Regions from separate parts of the Paenisporosarcina sp. P4_E4_2 genome, predicted to be linked through region 2. Evidence: riboswitches for the same ligand, from Rfam matches in the RefSeq annotation. Region 2 holds a riboswitch; each other region holds the start of a gene.
The links. A riboswitch is a leader RNA that binds a small molecule or an ion and turns the genes downstream of it on or off. The one in region 2 is predicted to bind S-adenosylmethionine.

Region 1 (4,143 bases), on a different contig from region 2:
TTCAATGGTTCTGCATTAGGGTCTAATTCAATTAATCCATGGTCTTGCAAGATTAATAATGTACGAGCTGCATTCACCGGGTCATTCGGAATGGCAATGGTTGCTCCATCCTTGATCTCTTCAACAGATTTGAACTTGTTGGAGTAAATACCCATTGGTGCTGTCGGCACTGCAATTAAGCCTGTCAATTCCATATCATTTTCTTTTGAGAAGTTTTCCAAGTAAATCGAGTGTTGGAAAAGATTTGCGTCAATATCTCCATTGTCCAACGCAATATTCGGTTGAATATAGTCACTGAATTCAACGATTTTCACTTTGTATCCTTTCTCTTCAAGAGCGGGTTTGATTGCCTTATTGAGCATGTCGCTATATGGACCTGCTGATCCGCCTAATGTCACTGATTTGTCATTGTCCGCATTACCTTTTGACTCTTTGTCGCTTCCTCCACATGCAGCAAGTGCTGCTGTCATTAAGACTAGAATGAACATAAATAAAACTTTTTTCATCTCTATTTCTCTCCCTTTTTATCGTTTATCTATTGCTTTTGACGTCCAGTCACCCAGCTGCTGAATGACTTGAACGAGAACAATTAAAATGACAACTGTCACCATCATGATTGTTTCATCGTAACGGTAATATCCGAAGCGAATGGCTAAGTCTCCAATACCGCCGCCTCCAACCACACCCGCCATGGCGGAGTATGCTACTAAACTAATGATGGTCATCGTAATGCCTTGCACGATGCTGGTTTTTGCTTCAGGCAATAATACATCCTTGATGATCATCCAAGGTGTCGCGCCAACTGCAATGGCTGCTTCAATCACCCCTTTATCAATTTCACGAAGAGACGTTTCCACAATTCTGGCGAAGAAAGGAATTGCGGCAACTGACAATGATACACTTGCAGCTGCTGGACCAATCGTTGAGTCTACCAGTAATTTGGTTAAAGGAATAAGAGCTACCAACAAAATGATAAATGGAATGGAACGCACCATATTGACAATAAAACCGAGTGTTCCTTTAACAAATCGATTTTCTAAAAATAAACCTCGGTCTGTAACAAAAAGCACAATCCCCAATGGTAAGCCAATAATGATTGCGACTGTTAATGAAACCCCAATCATATACATCGATTGCCCGAATGCATTCAGGATGTCTGGCCACATTTCAATTACATGCGGTATATCAATTCCCATTACGTACCACCTCCACTTGCGCCCCACGTCCTTCCATATACGTGATGGCTCTTGTTATATTTTCTGGTTGTCCCTGAATTTCCATCAAAAACAAACCGAGTGGTATTTCCTGAATGTATTCAATCGCGCCATGCAAGAAATTTCCTCGTACATCAAAATTCTGAATCATATCCGAGATGACACCTTCTCCCGCCACATTGCCTTTAAATAGCACTTTCACAATACGCCCAGTGACTTGATCCAAAATGGATTGGGGTACTTCGAATGAGACGACGCTACTGATGAACTCTTTCGTCAATTCTGCTTTTGGATTGGAGAAAATATCGTAGACCGTTCCCTCTTCAACCACCCGTCCATCTTGCATGATGGCCATGCGATCACATATTTCTTTTACCACATTCATTTCGTGTGTGATCAACACAATGGTGATGTTCAATTCGCGATTGATTTTTTTGAGCAAGCGCAGAATAGATAAGGTCGTATTCGGGTCAAGCGCTGAAGTTGCTTCGTCACACAGCAGGACGGAAGGATTGTTTGCCAGTGCACGAGCAATTCCGACACGCTGCTTCTGTCCACCGCTTAATTGGGCCGGATAAACATCTTTCTTATCTGTCAAACCAACCATTTCTAGTAACTCCAAAACGCGGGTCTCCATTTTTTCACTTGGTGTATTAGCTGCCTTTAATGCGAAGGCAATATTCTGAGCAACTGTTTTTTGACTGATTAAGTAAAAGTGTTGAAAGATCATGCCGATTTTCAAGCGGGCTTTACGTAATTTTTCTCCTTTTAATTTTGTGAGGTCCAGTCCATTCACTTCAATTTGTCCGCTTGTTGGCCGTTCAAGTAGATTGATGCACCGCAATAATGAGCTTTTGCCTGCACCTGAGTATCCGACAATACCGAACACTTCCCCTTCATTGATGGTGAGATTTACGCGATCAACACCTATAACCGTTCCTTTTTTCGTTATGTACTCTTTAGATAAATCATTAATTTTTATCATCACAAGCTCCTTTTTGCCAAATAAAAAATGCCCCTTTCATCATGAAAGAGGCACCGAAAAATGGATTTTTGGTTATCTTTCAGAATGAAATCATTCTGTAGGAATTGGCACCTTCCCAGCTCGTGCTGGGGRTTGCCGGACGTCATAGGGCCTATCCCTCGGTCTCTCTTGATAAATTTCCATATGTAGTTGTTTGGTTGTTTTGTTGCTGAAGTAAATCTTACGATGTTTTTATACACGTGTCAAACACTTTTTGAAAATTATTTTCATTTTTCAAACAAAGGTTCATATAGCGAAGGTCTGCGATCCTCGTATACCGGTATGCGAGTACGTACCTCTTCAACTTCTGAAAAATCAACATCAATGATTGCGTACTCTTCATCATCAGCTCCAGTCCATAACACTTTCCCCCAAGGTGCAATGATCATGGATTGGCCATTGAACTGATTGTTCGGATCGTTCCCAGTTCGATTGACGGCGATGACAAAACATTGATTTTCGATTGCACGGGCTTGAAGCAAGATTCTCCAATGATCAATACGAGTTTCAGGCCATTGTGCTGGTAAGAAGAGCACTTTCGCTCCGGCTAATGCATGTGACCTTAACCATTCAGGAAACCTTAGGTCATAACATATGACCCCTCCTGCTTGAATAGAACCTAATGAAAATACATTTGATTGATTTCCTGCTTTTAAGTATAGATGTTCATCCATGAGACGGAACAAATGCGCTTTATCATATTCGGACACTAGGTTACCCTCATTCGAATAGATGTACATTGTGTTGTAGAAGCTGTCTCCTTTTTTCGTAGAAACCGACCCTCCTACGATATGGACATGATATGTACGGGCCAGCTCGGAAAGAAATTCTTTTGTTCGTTGCCCTTCGACGTCTGCAAGATGTTCTAACTCCGTTAATGCATAAGCAGTATTCCACATTTCAGGTAATACAACGAGCTCTGCACCCTCACTTGCGACCTTTTTTATGTACTTTTGAACGTTGTAAAAATTTTTTTCAGGCTCGGCAAACGCTACGTCGAGCTGAATGCATGCGATTTTCATGGGTACACCCCCTGTAGACAAGATACACAAAAGATTATAAGATTTGGCTGATGATTGCAACTATTTCAGAAAATGAGGAAAAACCATGGAACTTTCTAAGAAGCTTCAACAATTACCACCACAATTCTTTGCTTCACTTGTTCAAAAAGTAGGAGCTGCAGTAGCACAGGGTCGCGATGTGATCAATTTAGGTCAAGGAAATCCTGACCAACCAACACCTCCACACATCGTAAAAGCCTTACAAGAAGCTGCAGAAAATCCCCTTACACATAAATATTCGCCATTTCGTGGAATTGGCGAATTGAAGGAAGCTGCAGCAGACTTTTATAAAAGAGAATACAATGTTGAGATTGACCCAACTACAGAAGTTGCGGTTTTATTCGGAACGAAGATTGGACTTGTGGAGTTGCCGATTGCTGTACTGAATCCTGGAGATTTGATGTTACTGCCTGACCCAGGTTATCCGGATTATTTATCTGGAGTCGTCATGGCTGACGTTCAATATGAAACATTGCCACTAGTCGCCGAAAACAACTTTTTACCTGATTACAATATGCTTTCTCAAGACACGAAAGAACGCGCAAAACTCATGTATCTTAACTATCCAAATAATCCAACTGGAGCAACGGCAGACCTTGAATTCTTCAACCAAACCGTCGAGTTCGCAAAAGAAAATGGAATTGCTGTATCACACGATTTCGCCTATGGAGCCATTGGATTTGACGGTGTTAAACCGGTAAGTTTCCTACAAGCTGAAGGAGCTAAGGAAATAGGAATTGAGATGTATACGTTATCTAAAACCTACAACATGGCAGGATGGCGTGTCGGTTTTGCAGTTGGTAACAAAGAGATGATTGAAGCCCTGAACCTGATTCAAGACCAT
Region 2 (4,143 bases):
TACTCTTAGTAACTTTTCCTTCATCTTATAATCCTCCCCAAAAATTTTCTAAAATTGAGTTCTTCATCCTATTTCTATTTTCGATACTACAATGGGGAAATCCTGTTTGAACTTATGAACTGGAAACCGATCAAATAAAAAACCATCTCCTTTTTTTCGGGAGATGGTTTTCATTATGATTTGAATAAATTCAGCCAGCCTTTGTATTTAAACCAGGCGAACATTAACAATCCGATAAGTGCCATTCCGCCTAAAGCGAAAAAGTAGCCGTATTTCGTCTCGAGTTCCGGCATGTTTTCAAAGTTCATGCCATATACCCCTGCTACAAATGTTAGTGGAATGAAAATGGAGGATACAATCGTTAAAATCATCATGATTCGGTTCATTCGATTGGAGTTCATTGCCATATAGCTATCTCGTATATCCGCTGTAAGTTCTCGGTTTGACTCCACAATTTCTGTCAGTTTGACGAGGTGATCAGAAATATCCGCAAAGTAGGAATGTTCGTGCTGTTGAAGGTTAAAACTACTCGAGTTTAAAACTCGGTACATCAAATCACGCATCGGCAAAATCGTTCGGCGCAACCATAACAAGTCACTGCGCATTTCAAAGACAGTATCCATCGAAAAATGCTTCATATCAAACGTCATCTGATCTTCAATTTCGTTCAAATGGTCCTCAATCTTGTACACAAGTGGAAAGTAGGAATCAACCACTTTGTCGAGAATTTGATACATCGCATAAATCGCTCCACGTTCCCAGAAGGAGGCATCGCGTTGCAATTTTTCTCGAACCAAGTCCAATTCTTGAACGGTATTATGATGAAAAGTAACAACAAAATTCTTTCCAACGAATAAATCCAATTCTTCTGCTTCGAGTGTCTCTTCATTCAGCGTATGGACGACAAAGAAATGATATCCATCGTGGTAATCGACTTTCGGGCGCTGCAAGCGGTGTAAACAATCTTCAATCGCCAGTGGATGGAAATGAAAGAACGAATCAAGCAAAGCCCATTCAGTGGCTGATGGTTTGTCAAAATCAATCCAGTACCAGTCGAATGACTTTTTATGTAGATCTTCTAAAGGAAAGTCCATTTCTAATTGGCTATCAACGGTAACTCCAAATGTTCGAATCATAAGTAAAACCTCGTTTCACACTGTAAATGCTAGTAGTAGTTTACCACGAAAGTTCGATGTGCTTGTATTGAAGCCAACAAAATTCGTTTGAAAAAGGAGAAGTTACCAGTCGATTTCTTATAACTTCACATTAAAAGTTCATTTTCTAAATAATGTCTTAACAAGTTATTCACATCCTCTTCATATTCATCTATTACACTAAAGGTGCAAGCTCAAATCCAAGGAGGTCCTACATGAGTCAAACACGTTTGAAAAAGAAAGCTTTACCTATCGCAATCCTTTCGTTTTTAGCCATCAGTGGAGTCGCGGGAACCATTGCCACATTTCCATTTCATAAACGACAACGAATACCTCTAAAAGCTAGATAAAGGAAAAATAAAAAATGCGATTTAAAGGAGAGTCATTAACGTGGAAATTCAACGAAGACCTTGGAAAAAAATATCTTTGACGCGATTTATGGACTTCATAAGTAAGTCCACTCAAAGAGCACAAGAAAAGAGATTTTCTCAATTAAATTCATCACAGACACCTTGGAATTAACTAAACGCAATCATAAATAAATAAATTGATTCACTTTACTACTCTCATTTCTTATGGAGAGTTTTTTCTTGTTTAAAAACTCCTTCATACGGGAATTTACATATCTTTAATAACTTTTACCACTCCATACGCTGACAGATACGAAATCGGGATGAGAAGAAAAAGAATGATCAATCCAATCATCGTACCAAGTGGAGAGATAGGAAGTAGATTACCTGCAAAAAATCCAAGTATCTGAAAATAAATGACGAAAATGACGATGGACATGATTAGAATAATCATCTTATTTTTGAAGGTTTTCATTGTGATTCTCCTTCCGCAACAACCAAATATAGTACCATTAAGTATTACATTTACTTCCAATTGTTACAACTGTTTCTTTAAAGCGAGCGCATCGTTTGACTCTCTGTAAAATATAGTTTATTCTAGCCATGGAATTAATAAATTCATAAAGCGCCATTTTCACAATGGCGGCCAAGTTTTCTAGGGTTCCGCAAACAACCGGTTTGGTCTGGTCCAAGAGAAAACGCTTTGCACACATGCAAAGATACACGGAAGGATAAAAGCCTGGGAGATGACGTATGATACGTTTATCTCTCGGGCTTATTTTGATTTGGAAAAGGAGTATGTTTTCATGAATAAAGAATGGATGAAAGTCTTCATAGCAGCATTTTTTGAAGTGTTTTGGGTAATTGGTCTCAAGCATGCGGATGATATTTGGACATGGTTGGGCACGGCAATTGCGATTTCAGTGAGTTTCTATTTAATGATTATGGCAGGGAAAACACTTCCTGTTGGAACCGTGTATGCAGTGTTTGTCGGACTTGGTACAGCTGGTACAGTGATTGCGGATATCCTCTTTTTCGGGGAATCATTTAGTATCGCAAAAATTGCCTTGATTGCACTTCTGTTAATTGGGGTTGTCGGGCTTAAGCTGGTGACAAAAGAACAGGAAGAGGTGGAATCCTAATGGCGTGGATATTCTTAATCATTGCTGGATTGTTTGAAATGACAGGTGTGGCGATGATCAGTCAAGTGCATAAAAGTCGCAATTGGAAGTCCATTAGCGGATTGTTCGCAAGCTTTTTGGCAAGCTTCCTGTTCCTTGCACTCGCCATGGAAACCCTTCCGATGGGTACGGCATACGCAGTGTGGACAGGTATTGGTGCTTCAGGTGGAGCGATTTTAGGCATGATTTTATACGGGGAGCCTAAAACATGGTTGCGCATGCTGTTTATTGCCATGGTGTTAGGAGCGGCTGTCGGTTTGAAATTTATTTCTTAGGACGGTCATATCTATTTCCCGGCAAACATAGCATAACTTTATCACACACATAAAAAGCAGTATATTTTAATTTGTTAGAAAATTATGTTGACAAGTATTTTGCACCCTGTCATAATCCAATTTAGATTTTAAAAAATATCATATCTACATTTTTCTTATCAAGAGCAGGTGGAGGGACTAGCCCTATGAAACCCGGCAACCGACTTACGCGAGTAGGCACGGTGCTAATTCTTGCAGCAGTAGCTGACAGATAAGAGGATGTTAGTTCAACTACTAACCTCTTCTTTTTTGTGAAGAGGTTTTTTATTTTCCCTAAAGAGGTGGAGACATTGAGTGAAGTAATCGCGACTTATTTAGTCCATAGCATAGAAGAAAATTTAGAAAAAAAAGCAGAAGGCATCGCACTTGGCTTGACGGTCGGATCATGGACCGACTTACCGCAACTGGAACAACAGCAACTGAAGAAACATAAGGGACGCGTTGTATCTGTCCAAAAAGAAAATAGTCAATTAGAAAGCCGAACGAAAGGAATTATTCGCATTGCATACCCCATGGCGAATTTCAGTCCTGATTTGCCAGCCATTTTAACGACGACTTTTGGCAAGTTATCACTGGACGGGGAAATCAAATTAATTGATTTGGAGTTCAGTCCGGAATTAACGGGCCACTTTCCAGGGCCGAAATTCGGCACAGAAGGAATCCGACAATTGACAGGCGTGCAAGAACGACCATTTGTCATGAGTATCTTTAAAGGCATACTCGGGAAAGATTTGGGCTTTTTACTAACACAACTCGAACACCAAGCACGCGGTGGTGTGGATTTTGTGAAAGATGATGAAATTTTATTCGAAAACGAGTCGACGCCTTTTGAACAACGGATTGTAAAAGGACGTGAAGTACTCGAGCATGTTTTCTCGGAGACAGGTCACCGCACACGTTACGCAGTGAATTTGACAGGACGTACATTCGACTTAAAAGACAAAGCAAGACACGCGACAGAGCTAGGGGCAGATATGTTGCTGTTTAATGTTTATGCATACGGATTGGATACACTGCAAAGTTTAGCTGAAGATCCAGAAATTGCGATTCRGATTATGGCACACCCAGCCGTTTCGGGAGCATTCACTCCATCCCAAAAGTATGGTCTCTCAWACCACCTCGCACTGGGTAAATTATTGCGACT
Region 3 (4,143 bases), on a different contig from region 2:
CGAAGCGCAAGTGCAATTTGATTGGCAACAACATAGCGTGAAATATCATCACGAACAAACGACCAGTTTAAAATTGTAATTGGACCTGTCAGCATTCCTTTTACAGGTTTGTCAGTTATTGATTGGGCATATAAACTTTCATTAACTGTTATCGGTTCTATAAATGACACGTCACCGTAAATAAGTGGTGGTTTCACACATCGCGAGCCATATGACTGGACCCAGCCAAATTTCGTGAATTGGAAGCCATCTAATTTTTCTCCAAAATACTCAACCATGTCTGTACGTTCAAATTCTCCATGTACAAACACATCTAGACCAAGTTCCTCTTGAATTTCAATCCACTTTTTAATTTCTGCTTTTATATATGTTTCATATTCTGTATTCGTTAACTCGCCTTTACGCCATTTTAATCGGTTCTTTCTTACTTCTTGAGTTTGCGGGAAGCTTCCGATTGTTGTTGTTGGAAGAAGTGGTAATTGAAAAGCCTCTTTTTGTATCTCTTGACGGACTTTAAATATTGCTTTTCGTTCCGCTTTATACGTATGCAAGTTTTGAATGGCTTCTTGAACTAGTGTGTTATTTCGGAATGATGATTTTTGTAACGCTTGAATCGCTTCTGTACTTGCACTGATTTCTTTTTGTATCGCTTCTTTTCCATCGTTTAAGCCTTTTGTCAGTAGAACAATTTCATGTAATTTTTCATTAGCAAATGATAATGCTCCTTTTAGGACGTCATCAAGCGTTTCTTCACTTTTAACTGTCACAGGTACATGCAATAAGCTTGATGAAGATTGTACAATAAGACGATCTTTTGAAACAACATTAGCAATCTCTGCAAGAATTGCAGAATGATCATTAAGATTTGCACGCCATATGTTTCGCCCGTCAATTACTCCAGCAGCAAGAACCTTATCTTTTGGGAAACCATACTTTCTCAAAGCAGCAAGATTTTGACCAATATCATATACAAAATCAAGTCCAATTCCTTGAACAGGAAGTGAGATAACATCTTCGTAATGTTCAATGCTTTCAAAATATGTTTGTAATATCAGCTTTATGTTTGGCGCTGCATCATGCAATGTTTGATAGATATCCTTAAATAACGCAACATCTTCTTTGGAAATCGTTGTAGATAAAATCGGTTCATCGATTTGTACCCACTCTACTCCTTCTTTTTGTAATTCACGTAAAATGTCAGCGTAAAGCGGTACAAATTTTTCAACAACTGCTTTAAACTCACTTTCTTTATAACCCTTTGACAGTTTTACAAATGTGATAGGTCCTAAGATTACAGGCTTTCCTTCGATATTAAGTTTCTGTTTAGCCTCTTTATAAAATTGAAGTGGACGGTTTTCAACAAGAGTAGGTACTGCTTCATTAAGCTCTGGAACAATATAGTGATAGTTTGTGTTAAACCATTTTGTCATTTCAGATGCAACCGCACCTTTATTGCCTCGTGCTATATCAAAATACGTTTCAAGTGATACTTTACCGCCGTCGTATTCAAAACGATTCGGTACTAATCCGAACATAACGGCTGTATCAAGCACATGATCATACAAGCTAAAGTCTCCAACTGGTATCAAGTCAATTCCTAAATCTTTTTGTTTCTGCAGATTGTTTAGACGAATCTCCTCAATTTGTTTTAAGAATGATTCTTTTTCTAGTTTCCCTGCCCATAACTGCTCCAGTGAATTTTTCCATTCGCGTTTTACACCAATTCTTGGATAACCTAAATTCGAACTTTTTACTCTACTCATAATATTTTTTACACTCCTTCTATTTTTATATTTTCATGCCCGTTTCTATTTGAAACTGTGGCTAATGAACCCATATTTCTAAAAACAAAAAAGCCTCTTCTTGGAAACAAGAAGAGGCTCATCATTAAATATAAGTGACAAGATCTCAACTCATCTTCCAAGCATAATCGCTTGAAGGAATTGGCACAGTGCTCATAATGAGTCTGTTGCCGAGGTTTCAAAGGGCCTTTCCCTCCACCTCTCTTGATAAGTAGAAATTAACTATTTAGTTTTATTAATGGTTTAAATGGTATCAGTTTTGCTCGTTTTGAAATCAACGAATTTAACTTAGTTGTTATATTAATACATAAATTCAAGAAAGTAAATAATTTTCTAAAATTTGTTTTTCTCATTTTTATAATTTAAAAAACAAAAAAGTCTCTTCTTGGGAACAAGAAGAGACTCATCATTAGTAGACAAGATCTCAACTTATCTTCCAAGCATAATCGCTTGAAGGAATTGGCACAGTGCTCAATAATGAGTCTGTTGCCGAGGTTTCAAAGGGCCTTTCCCTCCACCTCTCTTGATAAGTTGAAATTAACTATTTAGTTTTATTAATGGTTTAAATGGTATCAGTTTTGCTCGTTTTAAAATCAACGAATTTAACTTATTTATTATAATAATACAAACATTCAATAAAGTAAACAATTTCCTGAAATGCGTTTTTTACCGTTTTTATCTTTTCACAAAGTACACTACGGACGTAAAGAACAGATTAAAAAGCAGCCCCAAAAGTATTTGATCGTCGAGGAATCGACGGAACTATAATGAGCATGATTGCTGCTTATGCAGCGTTTGATTGATGTACATCAAAAGCTTTTCTTCTCGTTAGTTCTATAAGTTCACAAAAAATGTGTTAATCCTTCTTTCTTTAACCTTAACACCTAAACAAAAAACGCCTAAAACCTATATATATCAAGGATTTTGGGCGTTACAAGAATGGTTGGTTATTTGCGTTAAAACGGTACATGCGGAGTATACCTGTAAATACTGATAGCTCACGTCTTTTCTCAGACGTTAGCTTTTTTCTTTTTTCTTTTTCAACTCAAGCACCCGTTAGTTGAAGAGGAAATGTGCTACTATGCAGGTCTATTGCAAAAGTAGTTCCATAATGGTCTTCAATCGCCTTGCTTAATTGTGGCTGTAATAGATCAATTACGGCATCTTCTAACACATTCTCTCGTGTAGGTTGTGTTATTGGACGATTTGCGTACGTTATTAGTGATGTAGTCAAAACAATACCAACGATTAAAATTATAAATATTTTTTTCATTTCATCACCTACTCAACTTACTTTGTAGGTATTTTATCCATTGATTTTAATTATATTCTTCTTCAACTAACCTGCCTCGTTAGTTCAATAAGAAAAAAGGATTCACTCCTTATTGAAGTAAAGCACCCGTTAGTTGAATAATCGTGAATCACATGTTTCTGCTGTTATATTTTTTTACGACGGTTGCTAAAACTGCAATAATAAAAACGATGACACTATTTATCATTAAATAGTACCCTAGTTGCATGCCATAAAACACTGCAAAAGGATCTCGAATAGTAAATATCGCTAACGCACCACCGATTGCACCAAATAAGACTGCTAGTATTAATATTGTAAAAGCAGAAAAATATAGATTTTTCTTTTTTCTGTAAAATATAAACCCAATAATATTTGCAATAACGATAAAAAAGCCCATAAGTATTATGAAAAAACTATCCATTTAACTCTTCCTCCATAAACATATTTTACCATTAAAACCAAAAACCTTATTGAACTATTCTGCCCCGTTAGTTTAAGTGTAACATTTCACAATAGATGGCCGAAATTTACTTGATGTTTCGGACGTAAAAATAGACCATCGAAATGATGGTCTTGTTTAACTAAAGCACCCGTTAGTGCAATAAGAGATATTAGTTTTGGTAGCAAGTCTCATAGTCGTCTTTCATTAACAAACTTTTACAAGCCAAACCATTTTCGTGATAAATCTCTTTACCAATTTCTAATTCGATACTTCTATTTGAATTTGGATACTCAGGTTCGTCATTTAGAATACCCCCCACCTTCTTAAGTTCAATCACAATCATTTCAAATAATGATAATTTACACAATATTCTTCTTCAAGTAAACTGCCCCGTTATTTGAAGATGAAAACGGAATACTATTTCACCAATTTAATATCAACATTAAAATGCTTGAAATGAGGACTACAACAAAAAAGGCAAGGATGTAATATGTTTTTCCTTGTTGCTGTGTCTTATGTTTCTTTTCATAATCCTTCCAACCAATAAACAAACCCAAAAACATTCCTATAATTCCAAAACGTAAAATCGCTATAAAATAATCAAG

Region 1: linked by a shared signal. The riboswitch ahead of AC1DSB_RS02980 (methionine ABC transporter ATP-binding protein) and the one ahead of AC1DSB_RS11075 (2,3-diketo-5-methylthiopentyl-1-phosphate enolase) in region 2 are both predicted to bind S-adenosylmethionine.
Region 3: linked by a shared signal. The riboswitch ahead of metE (5-methyltetrahydropteroyltriglutamate--homocysteine S-methyltransferase) and the one ahead of AC1DSB_RS11075 (2,3-diketo-5-methylthiopentyl-1-phosphate enolase) in region 2 are both predicted to bind S-adenosylmethionine.

What each region holds. Positions count from the first base shown of each region.
Region 1 covers NZ_JBFUJC010000014.1:1,093-5,235, reverse strand. The annotation lists gene AC1DSB_RS02990 (MetQ/NlpA family ABC transporter substrate-binding protein) at 1-506, opposite strand, end outside; gene AC1DSB_RS02985 (methionine ABC transporter permease) at 525-1,196, opposite strand; gene AC1DSB_RS02980 (methionine ABC transporter ATP-binding protein) at 1,186-2,199, opposite strand; SAM riboswitch class I at 2,269-2,377, opposite strand; gene AC1DSB_RS02975 (carbon-nitrogen family hydrolase) at 2,466-3,260, opposite strand; gene AC1DSB_RS02970 (aminotransferase class I/II-fold pyridoxal phosphate-dependent enzyme) at 3,346-4,143, shown strand, end outside.
Region 2 covers NZ_JBFUJC010000142.1:3,346-7,488, forward strand. The annotation lists gene AC1DSB_RS11045 (VOC family protein) at 1-24, opposite strand, end outside; gene corA (magnesium/cobalt transporter CorA) at 174-1,136, opposite strand; gene AC1DSB_RS11055 (hypothetical protein) at 1,370-1,504, shown strand; gene AC1DSB_RS11060 (hypothetical protein) at 1,773-1,979, opposite strand; guanidine-I (ykkC/yxkD leader) riboswitch at 2,149-2,252, shown strand; gene AC1DSB_RS11065 (DMT family transporter) at 2,311-2,646, shown strand; gene AC1DSB_RS11070 (DMT family transporter) at 2,646-2,960, shown strand; SAM riboswitch class I at 3,113-3,217, shown strand; partial or broken gene AC1DSB_RS11075 (2,3-diketo-5-methylthiopentyl-1-phosphate enolase) at 3,290-4,143, shown strand, end outside.
Region 3 covers NZ_JBFUJC010000052.1:6,215-10,357, forward strand. The annotation lists gene metE (5-methyltetrahydropteroyltriglutamate--homocysteine S-methyltransferase) at 1-1,763, opposite strand, end outside; SAM riboswitch class I at 1,911-2,016, opposite strand; SAM riboswitch class I at 2,229-2,335, opposite strand; gene AC1DSB_RS06250 (hypothetical protein) at 2,848-3,036, opposite strand; gene AC1DSB_RS06255 (3-isopropylmalate dehydrogenase) at 3,224-3,517, opposite strand; gene AC1DSB_RS06260 (hypothetical protein) at 3,961-4,143, opposite strand, start outside.